One region of the Rhizobium sophoriradicis genome, then DNA from elsewhere that is predicted to be linked to it. Evidence: riboswitches for the same ligand, from Rfam matches in the RefSeq annotation. Region 1 holds a riboswitch; the other holds the start of a gene.
What was found. Region 1 has a riboswitch for S-adenosylmethionine ahead of metA (homoserine O-acetyltransferase MetA). Riboswitches for the same ligand answer to the same signal wherever they lie in the genome.
Positions count from the first base shown of each region.

Region 2: it holds a riboswitch for S-adenosylmethionine, as region 1 does, so the genes downstream of both, N2597_RS00830 (O-succinylhomoserine sulfhydrylase) here and metA (homoserine O-acetyltransferase MetA) in region 1, are expected to answer to the same signal.

Region 1 is NZ_CP104152.1:4,024,765-4,032,417, reverse strand. Features, by position in the region: gene efp (elongation factor P) at 1-317, shown strand, start outside; gene N2597_RS19740 (SIS domain-containing protein) at 377-1,105, opposite strand; gene nagA (N-acetylglucosamine-6-phosphate deacetylase) at 1,123-2,274, opposite strand; gene N2597_RS19730 (SIS domain-containing protein) at 2,274-3,305, opposite strand; gene N2597_RS19725 (GntR family transcriptional regulator) at 3,302-4,075, opposite strand; gene N2597_RS19720 (aldose epimerase family protein) at 4,210-5,232, opposite strand; gene metA (homoserine O-acetyltransferase MetA) at 5,347-6,270, opposite strand; SAM riboswitch at 6,319-6,396, opposite strand; gene N2597_RS19710 (ABC transporter ATP-binding protein/permease) at 6,552-7,653, shown strand, end outside.
Region 2 is NZ_CP104152.1:167,319-174,971, reverse strand. Features, by position in the region: gene N2597_RS00855 (efflux RND transporter permease subunit) at 1-2,364, opposite strand, end outside; gene N2597_RS00850 (efflux RND transporter periplasmic adaptor subunit) at 2,361-3,479, opposite strand; gene N2597_RS00845 (TetR/AcrR family transcriptional regulator) at 3,578-4,165, shown strand; tRNA gene N2597_RS00840 (tRNA-Gly) at 4,188-4,261, opposite strand; gene N2597_RS00835 (2'-deoxycytidine 5'-triphosphate deaminase) at 4,321-5,415, opposite strand; SAM riboswitch at 5,488-5,566, shown strand; gene N2597_RS00830 (O-succinylhomoserine sulfhydrylase) at 5,611-6,795, shown strand; gene apaG (Co2+/Mg2+ efflux facilitator ApaG/CorD) at 7,011-7,403, shown strand; gene N2597_RS00820 (Hsp33 family molecular chaperone) at 7,631-7,653, opposite strand, start outside.

The sequences.
Region 1 (7,653 bases):
TGAACCCGGCGACCTACGACCAGGTCGTGGTCGATGTCGAAACGATGGGCGACCAAAAGGCCTTCCTGCAGGAAGGCATGTCCTGCATCCTGTCGATCCATGAAGGCATTCCGCTGGCGCTGGAACTGCCGCGCCACGTGACCCTCGAAATCACCGAGACCGAACCGGTCGTCAAGGGCCAGACGGCGTCGTCCTCCTACAAGCCGGCCATGCTGTCGAACGGCGTGCGCACCATGGTGCCGCCGCACATCAATGCCGGCACCCGCGTCGTCATCGCGACCGAAGACAATTCCTACGTCGAGCGCGCCAAGGACTAATCCTGGTTGCATCTCGCGCAAAGGGCCGGCTCAGACCGGCCTTTTTTGTATCCGCGATATCAGAGATGCGGATTGCGCGGCCTGTACTTCTTCACCAGCTTCTGATTGATCTCGGCCGCCCCCGGCATGTTGGCGCTGAGATAGACCGGCGCATCGCCGGATTTGGAGAGCTCCGAGGCGACTTCGGCAAAGATCGCATTGATAACAGTCACCCCGACCGCCGTCGACACCGGCCCGACCCGGAGCCCCGTGCCTTCGAGGTCGAGAACGGCATCACCCGGCGGCAGCCCGTTGTCGAGCACGATATCGGCGACTTCTGCGAGCCGGCGGCGGCCATTGGCGATCGCTGCGGAATAGGCGATCGAGGTGATGGCGATCACCTTGGCGCCGATTTCATGCGCATAATCGGCGGCCTCGATCGGCGCGGCGTTCACGCCGGAATTCGAGGCAATGATAATGACGTCGCCCGGCTGCATGCCGTAACGCTCCAACATCGGCCGCACCAGACCTTGGGTACGTTCATAGACCGAGCTGATGACCGCTCCCTCGTGCAGCATGGCCGACCCGACAAGCACCGGTACAGTGAAAGCGAGCCCACCGGCGCGATAGTGCACCTCTTCCGCCAGCATATGTGAATGGCCGGTGCCGAAGACATAGACGCGCTTGTCGCCGCGGGCGGCATCGAGGATGACCGACGCTGCCTGCACCATCGGCTCGGCAAGTACCTGCTTCAGCGTCTCCAGCCGACCGATCAGATTGGAGAAGTAGGCATCGGTGATATCAGTCATGCCAAGTCTCCTTGATGTCAGGCCGCTTCGCCGGCAAGCCAGGTGACGGTAACAGTCAGCGCATCGGTGAGATGGACGAGATCGGCGCGCGCGCCCGGCGAGAGATGGCCGCGATCGGCAAGTCTGAGGAAGCGGGCGGGATAGAGGGTCGCCATGCGCAACGCCTCGGCGAGCGTCAGATCGAGATAGGTGACGCCATAACGGATCGTCGAGATCATGTCGACGTCGGAACCGGCGAGCGTGCCATCGGACAGCACCAGCTTCGAGCAGAAGCCGCCCCTTTCACGCCGGACGGTGCGCCCGTTCAGCGTGAATGAATCCTTCTCAGATCCGACGAGCGACATCGCATCGGTGACGAAGAACAGTTTGCCTTCGCCCCGCTTGGCGCGCAACGCGGTGCGCAAGGCCTTCGGATCGACGTGATGACCGTCGGCAATGATGCCGCACCAAGTGGAGGGATGATCGATCGCCGCGCCGACGAGGCCGGGGGCGCGATGTCCCATCTGGCTCATCGCGTTGAAGAGATGCGTGACGCCGCGCGCTCCGGCATCGAAACGTTCCGCCGCCGCCTCGCTCGAACAATCGGAATGGCCGATGCTGACGGTGACGCCGGCTTCGGCCAGTTCACGCACCTGGGCGACCGTCACCTGTTCGGCGGCAATAGTGACGAGCAGCGTGCCGATCGCCTCACGCGCACGGATGAAGGCCTTGACGTCGCGATCCTCCACCGGCCGCATCAATTCGGCCAGATGCGCGCCCTTGCGCGCCGGCGCCAGATGCGGGCCTTCGAGATGCAAACCGGCGACGCCGCGGTTCCCTCTGACAGCCTCGATCGCGGCCTCGATCGCGGCAATGGAGGCCTCTGCCGTATCCGTGATCAGCGTCGGCAGCAGCGACGTCGTGCCATAGGGCCGATGCCCCTGTGCGATGATCTCCATCGAGGCGACTGATGGTTCGTCGTTCAGCATCCGCCCGCCGCCGCCGTTGACCTGCGCATCGATGAAGCCGGCCGAAAGCACGCCGCCGGCAAGCGTCACCGTCTCGGCGTCCGGCAGATCGTTTCCAGCGGCGATCGCTTCGACCCGGCCGTCGGCAACGATCAGCGCCTTGTCGTCATGAAAGCGCTCGCCGTCGAAGATACGGGCGCCGATGAAGATCTTGCGGGCCATCAGACCGTCTCCGTCACCTTGAGCAGGTTTGCCGGCTTGTCCGGATCGAAGCCCTTGCGGCGTGTTACCGACTCGATCAGCCGGTAATAGACGAGCAGCGACACCAGCGGATCGACGAGACCGTTGCCCGTCGTCGGCACCCGCAGATTGAGGCCAGAGAGCGGCTGCGTGGAGAAACTGACGGTGGTGGCGCCGAGTTTCTGCAGGCGCTCCAGCGCCTGGCCGTTATTGGCGAAGGCCGCGTCGTCGGGCGCAAAGGCGACGATCGGGAAACCCGGCTGCACCAGGCGCATCGGACCGTGCATCAGTTCCGCCAGCGAGAAAGCTTCTGCATGCAGGCCGGCGGTTTCCTTGGCCTTCAAAGCCGCTTCGAGCGCGATCGCGAAGGCCGGGCCGCGGCCGGCCGTATAGAGCGAGGTCGCGTTGAAGAGCACCTCTTCGGCTGCCGCCGTATCGATCCCGGCGGTGGCCGAAAGCGCCTCCGGCAGCTTGACGAGCGCTGTCTGCAGGTCGAACGCGCCGCCGATCGCAGCCGTGACGCCGGCAAGAGCGGCAACGGAAGCGATGAAGGACTTCGTTGCCGCAACGCTCCTTTCGGCGCCGGCATTAAGGCCGAGAACGATATCGGCCTGTTTTGCGAGCGGGCTGTCGGTGACGTTGACGACGGCGATCGTCGTCGCCCCGCCCTTCTTGGCCGCCTCTTGCAGCGCCACGATATCGGGGCTGGCACCCGATTGCGAGACAGTGAAATGCACGCCGCCCTTCAGATGGAGCGCGGCGCCGTAGACGGAAGCGATCGACGGACCGACCGAGGCGACCGGAACGCCGCAGGTGATCTCGAAGAGATATTTGAAGAAGGTGGCGGCGTGATCCGAAGAGCCGCGCGCCGCCGTCGTCACCACGCTCGGGCGGGCGGACGAAAACAGCCGGGCGATCTCGGCAAAGATGGGCTTTTCCTTTTCGAGAAGTGTGGCCACCACCTCCGGCGACTGGCCGGCTTCCTGCAGCATCAGCGACTGGTTCTCACTCATAGGTTATCTCCGATTCTCAATTCGGCAACGAAATCATAGGCATCGCCGCGATAATGCGAGCGGGTGTATTCGACGACGCGCTGGTCTTCCAGGCGCGAGACACGTTCGATCAGAAGCGCCGGCGCGCCAGCCTTGACGTTCAGGATCGCGGCGGAGGACGGGTCGAGGGTGACCGCGGTCAGCCGCTGCAGCGCCCGCACCGGCCTGTGGCCGTTGGCCGCCAGCGCGTCGTAAAGCGATCCTTCGCCGCCGGCATCGTCGCCCAGGAACTTGATCGGCACCACGGCGCGCTCAATCGCCAGCGGCAGGCCGTCGGCTAGACGCAGGCGGTCGAGCCGCAGAACCGGCTCGTCGCCACCGAGGCCGAGCAGGAAGGATTCCTCCGGCGACGGCGTGTTGACCGACCGCGACAAGATTCGTGCGGCCGGCAGCCGCCCGCGCGAGCGCATGTCGGCGGAGAAGGAGGAAAGCCGCCAGAGCGACTGTTCCATGCGCTCCACTCTGCTCGATACGAAAGTACCGCTTCCGTGGCGCGATTCCAGTACGCCCGACGCCATCAGGTCGCGATAGGCGGTGCGCACGGTGACGCGCCCGAGCTTCAAGGCCTCGGCAAGGTCGCGCTCGCCCGGAAGCGCGGTGCCGGGCTTCAGCAGGCCTTCCTGCACAAGGCCGGTCAGGGCCTGCGCCAGCCGCTTGTAGAGCGGCCCGGTCAGGCCCGCGTCACGCAGACCGCGGCTATTCAGTTCCCCTATCAGACTGGTTCTATCCATGGGCAGGCAATAGAACCTATTTAGAACCAATCGGCAAGACGCAATCGGATGCCAATAGAAAAAACCCTCCCCGGCGAGTGTCCGGAGAGGGTTTCATAGCGCTCAAATTTGACAGGCGTTCGTCCGGCGGACGCTCAGCTCTTGGTAAAGATATAATCCGTCTCCTGGCGCAGCACTTCGCCGGGGCGCAGCACCGCATTCGGGAAACCTTGGTGATTGATGGCATCCGGCCAGACCTGCGTTTCCAGGCAGAAGCCGGCGAAGGGGCCGTATTTGCGCCCACCGAGGCCGGGCGCCCCGGTATTCAGCTTGAAACCGGCATAGAACTGCACGCCCGGCTCGGTGCTGCGCACTTCAAGCGACACACCGGAATAAAGGCTGCGGGCGAGCGCGACGCTGCGCTTGGCGGTGCGTTCGGCTGACAGGCAGAAGTTATGGTCGTACAGCACCTGTTCGCTGCCGGCGAAACGCTTCATCGGCGTCATTTCGCGCAGGTCGAATTCCGTGCCGGCAACGGAACGGATCTCGCCGGTCGGCACCTGCCTCTCATCGGTCGGCAGATAATGATCGGCGGCGATCATGATGTCGTGGCCCAGCGCATCCTCGCGGCCGTCGAGATTGAAATAGGCGTGCTGGCAGACATTGGCGAGCGTCGGCTGATCGCTGGTCGATTCGTAGGTCACCGACAGTTCGCCGTTGCCGTGCACCCAGAAGGTTGCCTGGATGGTGCAATTGCCGGGATAGCCGGCGCGGCCATCGGGATCGACGATTTTCAGCACCACGCGGTCGACGGCATGCTCGACGATCGTCCAGTTGCGTTTGGCGATATTGTCGCTGCCACCATGCAGATGCGTGACGCCGTTTTCGTTCGGCTCGAGCTGATAGGCCTTGCCGTCGAGGGTGAATTTGCCGCCGCCGATCCGGTTGGCGCAGCGGCCGGGTGTGGCGCCAAAATAGGCGGAATAGAGCGGATAGCTGTCGAATTCCTCAAACCCGAGCGAGAGCGGCGCGTCATGTCCCTCAAGACGCAGATCCTGGATGACCGCGCCCCAGCTGATGATTTTGGCCGTGAGCCCGCCGCCCTTGATGACCACACGATAGACGGTTTCCCCCGCCTTCGTCTGCCCGAAAACTTCCCGCTCCAACTTCTCCGACATGATCGACATCCGTTCCGTTCTATCCTTGGGGTTCAGGACCGGAACCTGCCCGCATTTGCTTCAATCCGCAACCGGTCGGATCAGAAAGAAATGCCGCGGCATCCGCTCATCCGCTCAGAGATCCATGCCGATCTCTTCGACGTCATAGGGCGTCGTCTGGTAGATTTCGTTGATCCAGTTGCCGAACAGGAGATGGGCGTGGCTGCGCCAGCGGTTCTGCGGCGCAAGCGCCGGGTCGTTATGCGGGAAGTAATTGTGCGGCATCTTGATCGGCACGCCGGCCTCGACATCACGGAAATACTCGTCAGAGAGCGAGGTGGAATCATATTCGACATGATTGAACATGTAGAGCCGCCGGCCCCTTTTCTCATGCACGAGGCAGACGCCCATCTCGCTCGATTCCATCAGGATTTCCAGGCTTTCGGATTTCTCGATGTCGGCGCGCCGCACCTCCGTCCAGCGCGACACCGGCACTTCGAAATTATCGGAAAAGCCGTTGAGATAGATCGAGGAAGGCTTCAGGTTCCGGTGGCGGTAGACACCGAAGGCCTTCTCCTTCAGTTCGTATTTCGGAACGCCGTGGAAATGATAGATCGCCGCCATCGCGCCCCAGCAGACGTTCATCGTCGAATGGACGTTGGTTTCCGTCCAGTCGAGGATCTCCTGCATCTCTTTCCAATAGGTGACGTCCTCATACGGCAGAAGCTCGATCGGCGCCCCGGTGATGATGAAACCGTCGAACTTGCGCTGCTTTACCTCTTCCCAGGTCTGGTAGAAGGCAAGCAGGTGATCTTCGGAGGTGTTCTTCGCCTTGTGCCCGCCGATGCGGATCAGCGACAGCTCCACCTGCAGCGGCGAGGCGCCGACCAGGCGGGCCATCTGCAGTTCGGTCTTGATCTTGTTCGGCATGAGATTGAGCAGCCCGATCTGCAATGGGCGAATATCCTGACGGATCGCCACCGTCTCGGTCATTACCCGTACACCCTCCTGGACGAGGGTTTCGAAAGCGGGCAGCGTATCGGGGATCTTGATGGGCATTGCGGTCACTCGATCAAAATAAAAAACCGGCGGCGACAAAAAATCGCTACCGGTCCGCACGCGGCCCTTTAGCGACTTTTTTAACGTGGCTGCAAGCCGGCCGGCCAAATCACCACGGAATGCCTTAATTAGTCGCTGTTGAGCGACGAATCAACTGCCGAATGCATGCGGCGGCGACTCAGGCAAGCCTCATCACAGTTTAATGACTGATAGAATCTGTTGATAGACCGATAACGCCAGCATGTTAATAATGACAGCATGGGCGGTGTTGGAAAAGCGTGATGGCAGATAAGACCAAGGGGAGGCCGGGGATCCGGAGGCAGGATGGAGTAGGGTATGATTTCAGCCTGACATATCGCCTCGGGGTGATGTTCTCTGCATTCTGGAATTCTGAAGTGCGTGGCAAGGTGCTGTTTCTGGCAACCGTGCTGATCCTTGTCATCCTGGCGACGGCCTATGGCCAGGTCATTCTCAATGAATGGAACGCTCCCTTCTACGATTCGCTCGAGCGCCGCGATCTCGGCGAATTCTTCCATCAGCTTGAAATCTTCGCAATGATCGCCGGCACGCTGCTGCTGCTCAATGTGTTGCAGGCCTGGCTGAACCAGATGACCGCGCTTTATATGCGAGAAGGCCTATCGCGCGATCTTGTCGACCAGTGGCTGAAGCGCAAGCGGGCGCTGCGGCTCGCCTCCAGCGGTCTGATCGGCGTGAACCCGGATCAGCGTCTGCATGAGGATTCCCGCAACCTTGCCGAAAGCACGACGGGGCTCGTTCTCGGCCTGCTGCAGTCGACCATTCTTCTCGTCAGCTTCATCGGCGTGCTGTGGCAGCTTTCGAGCGGCTTCATCTTCCACATCAGCGGCCACAGCTTCTCCATTCCCGGTTACATGGTCTGGGCGGCGATTTTCTATGCCGCTTCCGCCTCGGTGCTGAGCCAAGTCGTCGGCCGCAAGCTGGTCAAGCTCAATGCCGACCGCTTTTCGAAGGAGGCCGAGCTTCGTTTCACGCTGATGCATGCCAATGAGAACATGCCGGCGATCACCGTCGCCCGCGGCGAGGAGAACGAGCGCCGGCGCATCAACACCGACATCAGCTCGGTGCTGCGGGTCGTCAGGCGGCTCGCCATGGCCAATACCAATCTCACCTGGGTTTCGGCCGGCTACGGCTGGCTGGTGATCGTCATCCCGATCATCGTCGCGGCACCCGCCTATTTCTCCGGCGGCCTGACCCTCGGCCAGCTGATGATGTCGGTCGGCGCCTTCAACCAGGTCAATACGGCGCTGCGCTGGTACGTCGCCAATTTCGGCCCGATCGCCGAATGGCGCGCTACACTGATGCGCGTCACCGATTTTCGCCAGGCGCTGCTCGACATGGACGAGG
Region 2 (7,653 bases), 640 kb from region 1:
ATGACCGATCTGATCGAGCGGAACCTGGCGACCATCCCGGCTCATCAGCGAGAAGTCCGCCAATCGCGAGGGATCGAGCCGGTTGTCGCCGGCACTGCGCGCAATGACAGGCACGTTGCGGATATTCTCGCGAACCTCGGTAATCGGGATCCCGCTCAGCAGCAGTTGCATCTGCTGGGCGGCCTCCGCCGGCGAAAGGCCGATCAGGCCCAGCCGTTCCTGGTCGGGAACGAAGCGCAGCACCGGTGTGCGGTTGCCCCAATCGCGGTTTGCCTGGCGCACATCCGGCACGCTCTTCATGATCTCCAGGGCCTTTTCGGAGATCCGGTACAATTGGTCGGTATCAGGACCCATGATGCGGAATTCGACCGGAAACGGCGTATAGGGACCGAAGACCAGCTGGGTAACGCGGACATAGGCTTCGGGAGCGAGGCCATCCGAGATGGCCGCACGCAGGCGAAGCTTCAAAGCCTCGCGTGTGTGAGCGTCAGGCGTCAGCACGACGATCTTGGCGAAGGACGGGTCCGGCAGCTCGGGCGCCATGGCAAAGAAGAAACGGGGAGCGCCCTGACCGGTATAGCTCGTGATTGTCTTTGCCTCCGGCTGCTGCTGCAGCCAGTCTTCGAGCTTCCCGACCGTGGCGGCCGTCGTCTCGATACTGGTCCCTTCAGGCATGCGCACTTCAACCAAAACCTCCGGACGATCCGACGTCGGGAAGAACTGCTGTTTCACCGCTCCCATTCCGACGACGGAGATCCCCATGGCGATACCGACCACCGCACAAGTGACGAACTTGTGGCGCACGGTAAACTCGATCACCCGCCGCAGGCGCCGGTAATTCGGCGTGTCGTAGATGGCGTGATGGCCGCCTTCGACCGGCTTGATCGCCGGCAGCATCTTGACGCCGAGATAAGGCGTGAAGATCACCGCGACGACCCAGGATACGATCAGCGCAAAGCCGACGACCCAGAAGATGTTGCCGGCATATTCGCCGGCGGTCGACCGGGCAAAGCCGACCGGCATTAATCCGATGATCGTCACCAGCGTGCCCGACAGCATCGGGGCCGCCGTATGGCTCCAGGCGTAAGCCGCCGCCTCGATGCGATCCATCCCCTCTTCCATCTTCACCACCATCACCTCGATGGCGATGATGGCGTCGTCGACCAGAAGGCCGAGCGCGAGGATCAGCGCACCAAGCGTGATGCGATCGAAGAACCGGCCGGTCTCCAGCATGATGAGGAAGACGACGGCAAGGGTCAGCGGAACGGCCAGAGCCACGACGATCCCGACCCGCCAACCAAGGCTGACGAGGCTGACGAACAAGACGACGCCGAGCGCCATGGCGAATTTCAGCATGAACTCGCCGACCGCTTCCTGGATATTGACGGCCTGGTCGCTGACCTTTGCGAGCGTCATGCCGAGCGGCAAGGTCTTGGCGATCGCGGCGGATCTTTCCTCCAGCGCCTTGCCTAGTTCCAGACCGTTCCAGCCCTGCTGCATCACCGCGCCGAGCATGATGGCGGGCTCGCCGTCATGGCGGATGAGATAGGTAGCCGGATCTTCGTAACCGCGCCGCACTTCGGCAAAATCCGAGAGTTTCAACGTGCGTCCGGCCGCGACGATCGGCGTGTCTGATATCGCCTGGATGCTGTCATAGGCGCCATCGAAGCGAATGAAGACCTGCGGGCCGCGGGTGTCGATCGACCCCGCCGGCGTCACGGTGTTTCGCCGCTGCAAAGCGGCCGCGACGTCTTGCGCCGAAATGCCGAGGGTCGCCAGCTTGGCATAGGAAAATTCGACAAAGATCTGTTCGGGCCGCTCGCCGAGGATGTTGATCTTCTTGACTCCAGGCACATGCAGAAGATCCTGGCGGATCACCTCGGCCTGGCGCACAAGCTCACGCATCGGCATGCCCTTGGCCTTCAGCGCATAAAGACCGAAGCTGACATCGGAATACTCGTCGTTGACGAAAGGTCCGAAGACGCCCTGAGGCAGATTGCGGGCCTCATCCCCAAGCTTCTTTCGGGCCTGATAGAATTCCTCTTCGACCGCAGTGGACGGCGTACTGTCCTTCAGCGTCACAGTCAGAAAGGCGTATCCCGGCCGGGTTGTCGTCTCGACACGATCGTACCAGGTGAGTTCCTGGAGGCGCTTCTCGAGCGGTTCGGCGACCAGATCCTGCATCTCGCGCGCCGTGGCACCCGGCCACACGGTCGTCACGGTCAAGGTTTTAATGGTGAATGAGGGGTCCTCCGCGCGCCCAAGCTTGACGAAGGCATAGGCGCCGGCGGCGGCCAGCAGAATGATGAAGAACAGCGTAACGGCCCGTTCGCGGACGGCGAGTGCGGAGAGATTGAAGTTCATTGTTTTGCCGCCTCTGCCTGTTCTACCTTGGTGCGCACGCTGGCGCCGTCCTGCAGCAGATGGGCGCCGAGAGCGACGACCGGCTCGCCTGCTTTGACGCTGGAAACCACCGCGACCTCCTCGCCTATTTGCTCTATGTTCACCTGCCTGAAGTGGACGGTCGAAGATTTCTCATCGAAGACCCACACGCCGGTTCGGCTGCCGTCGTCCAAAACCGCGCCGACAGGCACCGCGGCCTGCGATTGGTCGCTGCTGTTGGAGATCCTGATCGTCACCGTCGCGCCCAGCGGGGCCGACGCTGCCGCGCCATCCAGAACCCAGCGGGCTTCATAGGTGCGGGTTTGAGGGTCGGCGGCGTCGGAGATCTGCCGCAGCCGCGCCTTGTCCCGCCGGCCTTCGTTTCCGTAGATGCTGGCATCGGCGGTCTGACCGATCTCAGGCCGCAGGAATTCCGGAAGCCAGACCAGCGCTTCACGCGGACCGGCCTGCGCGAGCCGGACGACGGTTTGTCCTGCCGTCACCACCTGCCCCGGCTCGCCGAGCGTTTCGACAACCGTCCCATCGGTATCGGCAACAAGGACGGAATAGGCCGTCTCGTTCTCCGCGACTTTCGCGTCCGCTTCTGCCGCGGCAAGCTGCGCGGTCGCGGTGTCGAGGGCTGCCTTTGCCTGTTCATAGCGCTGCGGCGTCGCGGCCAATCCGTTTTTCACCAAGGCGGCATAGCGCCGCTCGTCGGCTTGCGCCTGGACCAGCACTGCTTGGGCTGCGGCGACCGCGTTTCGTTTCGCCGTCAATGCGAGACGCAGATCGGTCTCGTCGATGCGCATCAGCGGCTGACCGGCCTTGACCTGCACGCCAACGTCCACATAACGCTGCACGATCTTGCCGGGCACACGGAAGCCGAGATTGCTCTGCACCCGGGCGGCGATGGTGCCGGTGAAGGTGCGTTCGGCCGCCTCCGGATTTTTTGCCTCCACCAGCTTGACGAAGGGCGGTGCCGTGCGGGGATCGGCGGCTTTTGCACTGGCCGTGGAGGGCTCCTCGAAAAGCACGAAAGCGGTGGCGCCGGCAGCAGCCACAAGACCGAAAGCGGCGAGTAATATTTTGCGATTCATCTCATTAACCCTTATTGACCGGCGCAGCAGATCATTTAGATTGCGACCTAACTCTAAAAGGGGTATAGATGTCAAACGAAATCTAATTGGAGATCGAAATGAGAGTCAGTCGTGCCCAAGCCGAGGCCAACCGCGAAACAGTGATCAATGTCGCAAGCCGGCTCTTCCGGGAGCATGGTTTCGACGGCATCGGGCTGAAAGATCTGATGAAAGGTGCCGGCCTCACTCAAGGCGGATTTTACAAACAGTTCCAATCGAAAGACGATCTCGCAGCGCTGGCGTCCGGGCGAGCGATGGAGAGTGCAATTCGCCGGTGGTCGAGGGTTGCCGCCGGAAGCGCCGATCCCTTCGGCGCGGTTGTCGGCATGTATCTCTCAACCGGGCACCAGGAAGAGAAAGGCGATGGTTGCCCCCTGGCCGCGCTCGGTTCCGACGCGGCGCGTCAGAGCGAGGAGGTGCGGGCTCCATTTCAGAACGGCATCGAAGCTCACCTTCAGGTTCTCGACGAATTGATCCCGGCATCGGATCGCGCGAAACCTTATGACAAAGCCATGGTCGTGCTGTCCCTCATGGTCGGCGCCGTAACCATCTCTCGCATCATGACCGATCAGGCCATGTCGGAGCGACTGCTGGATGCCGCCGCCGATGCAGTCAAGCGCATCGCGGGCGACACGGACGAAGAATGAGATTTCGGTTGTGATGAGGAGCTGGAGCGGGTGAAGGGAATCGAACCCTCGTATTCAGCTTGGGAAGCTGCTGCTCTACCATTGAGCTACACCCGCGACGGGTTGAGATTTCCAACAGATGGGGGCCGCTGTCAAGTCGCACAGAATGCTGACTGTCAGATGCGGAAGTGTTTCGAGAGTTTGAGGCCCTGGGCCTGGTAGTTGGAGCCGAGGCCGGAGCCGTAGAGGCTTGCCGGTTTTTCCTGCATGTGTTCGTAGATGAGGCGGCCGACGATCTGGCCGTCTTCGAGGATGAACGGCACTTCGTGGCTGCGCACTTCGAGCACGGCGCGGCTGCCGCGGCCGCCGGCCGGGGCATGGCCGAAGCCCGGATCGAAGAAGCCGGCGTAGTGGACGCGGAATTCGCCGACCAGCGGATCGAACGGGGTCATCTCGGCGGCATAATCCGGTGGCACATGCACGGCCTCGCGCGAGACGAGGATATAGAATTCATCGGGATCGAGGATCAGCTCGTTGCGGCCGCGGCTATAGAGCGGCTCCCAGAAATCGAAGATGTCGTGCTGATCCTTCTCGTCGACATCGACGACGGCGGTGTGGTGCTTGCCGCGATAGCCGATCAGGCCGTCCTTGTCGCCGCTGAGATCAATCGAAAGCGCGATGCCGCCGCCCGATACGTTCGGCTGCTTGCTGGCGACAAGCGTCTCGCTTTCATGCAGTTTCAACAGTTCCGGCTCGCCGAGCAGGGACTGGCCGACGCGGAAGCGGATCTGCGACAGACGCGAGCCACGGCGCACGACGATCGGGAAGGTGCGCGGGCTGATTTCGAGATAGAGCGGGCCGGAATAGCCCGCCGGGATCTTGTCGAACTCCTGGGCGTAATCGGTGATGACGCGGGTGAAGATATCGAGACGGCCGGTCGAGCTTTTCGGATTGGCCGAGGCCGACATGTCGGCCGGCAGCGCCAAGCTCTCCATCAGCGGTACGATGTAAACGCAGCCGGTTTCAAGGACTGCGCCCTGAGACAGGTCGATCACGTGCAGGCTGAGGCGATCGAGCTTATCCGACACAAGATGCGAGGGGCCGGGCATGAAGGAGGCGCGCACGCGAAAGGCCTTGGATCCCAAGCGCAGGTCCAGGCTTGCCGGCTGGATCTGATCACGGTCCAGCTCCCGCTCGGAGTTAAGACGCCCCGATTCAAACAGCGCTGCTATCGCGCGGTCCGCCAGAATTCCAGTTTCGCGAGCCATCATGCCCCATCCATCTTTTGCGCCGACAAAACCAAATACGGGGAATTGACGCAAGCAGCTAACAGCAGTATTGCAGAATTATCCCGTGGTGATTTGGCCGGTCGGCTTGCAGCCACGTTAAACAAGTGGCTAAAAAGACCGGGTTATGAAACCGGTCTGCTTTTGCGGCCGGTTTTTTTGTTATGTGAAGGTGATGGCATGAGCAAGACCTGGCGCCCGGCAACCCAACTCGTCCATGGCGGCACGCTGCGTTCGCAATATGGCGAAACGTCCGAGGCAATCTATCTCACGCAGGGCTTCGTCTACGAGACGTCGGAGGCCGCCGAAGCCCGCTTCAAGGGCGAGACGGACGGTTATATCTACGCCCGCTACGGCAGCCCCACCAACGACATGTTCGAAAAGCGCATGTGCATGCTCGAAGGCGCCGAAGACGCCCGCGCCACCGCCTCCGGCATGGCGGCCGTCAGTGCGGCGATCCTCTGCCAGGTCAAGGCGGGCGACCATATCGTTGCCGCGCGCGCCCTTTTCGGCTCCTGCCGCTGGGTGGTGGAAACATTGGCGCCAAAATACGGCATCGAATGCACGCTGGTCGACGGCCGCGATTTGAAGAACTGGGAAGAGGCGATCCGGCCGAACACCAAGGTGTTCTTCCTGGAAAGCCCGACCAACCCGACGCTCGAGATCATCGATATCGCCGGTGTGGCAAAACTCGCCAACCAGGTCGGCGCCAAGGTCGTCGTCGACAACGTCTTCGCCACGCCGCTCTTCCAGAAGCCCTTGGAGCTCGGCGCCCATATCGTCGTCTATTCCGCCACCAAGCATATCGACGGCCAGGGCCGCTGCCTCGGCGGCGTCGTGCTGGCCGACAAGGCCTGGATCGACGAGAACCTGCACGACTATTTCCGCCATACCGGCCCGGCCATGTCGCCGTTCAACGCCTGGACGCTTCTGAAGGGCATCGAGACGCTGCCGCTGCGCGTCAAACAGCAGACGCAGAATGCCGCGAAGATCGCCGATTTCCTGGCCGAGCAGAACAAGGTCGCCAAGGTGATCTATCCCGGCCGCGCCGATCATCCGCAGGCCGACATCATCGCCAAGCAGATGAAGGGCGGTTCGACGCTTGTCGCCTTCGAGCTGAAGGGCGGCAAGGAGGCGGCCTTCGCGCTGCAGAACGCGCTCGATATCATCAAGATCTCCAATAATCTCGGCGACAGCAAGAGCCTGATCACCCATCCGGCGACGACGACCCACAAGAACCTGTCGGAAGAGGCCCGCGCCGAACTCGGCATCTCGCCGGGCACGGTTCGCCTTTCGGCCGGCATCGAGGATACGGACGACCTGATCGAGGATTTCGCCAAGGCGCTTGCCAAGGTTTCGGCCTGATCGACAGCATTGACGGCCGAGCCTCCGGGTTCGGCCGTCCCGGCCGCGGCATCGGTGCGCCGGCGCTGACCAAGTAAAATTAATACTGACAATTAGGCTTAACGATCGAAAACCATGCGATCACGGCTGTTTCATCGCCGATCAACGTTCCGTTTCTTGACGGACAGGGCCTTCTTATAAGATACGGGTAACATATCTTGACTAAGGTGCAAGGCATGTATCGCGCCCTCACAAGAGATATCGAAGTCGTCGTCGAACCATTCTATCTGGAGGAGCAATCCGATCCGGAAGACGATCGCTACGTCTGGGGTTACCGGATTGTCATCAGCAACAATTCCGGCGTCGCCGTTCGCCTCATCAACCGCTACTGGAACATCACCGACCAGAACGGCCAGGTGGACGAGGTGACCGGCCCCGGCGTCGTCGGCGAACAGCCGCGGCTCAGACCCGGCGACACCTACGAATATTCCTCCGGCTGCCCGCTCGATACGCCCTCCGGGCTGATGTTCGGCCATTATCAGATGGAAACGGACGAAGGCGAGCTGTTCGACGTCGACATCCCCGCCTTCTCGCTGGATTCACCAGGGCTGCTGCGCGTGCTGAACTGACGTGTAACGCCACAGGCGGCACGACACCTCGACCCAGGAGATTGCCGACACCAGCCCCTCATCCGGCTGCCGCCACCTTCTCCCCGTAAACGGGGCGAAGGGAGCATGCCGCAAGCTCTCCGTTCCCCTCCTCGCTCTCGCAGGGCACGTCCCCTCGCCCCGTTTTTACGGGGAGAGGGTTAGGGTGAGGGGCAGTCATGCGCGCAACCGGACAGCAGTGGTGTCAACTACTCCGCCGGCTGAAGCTCGG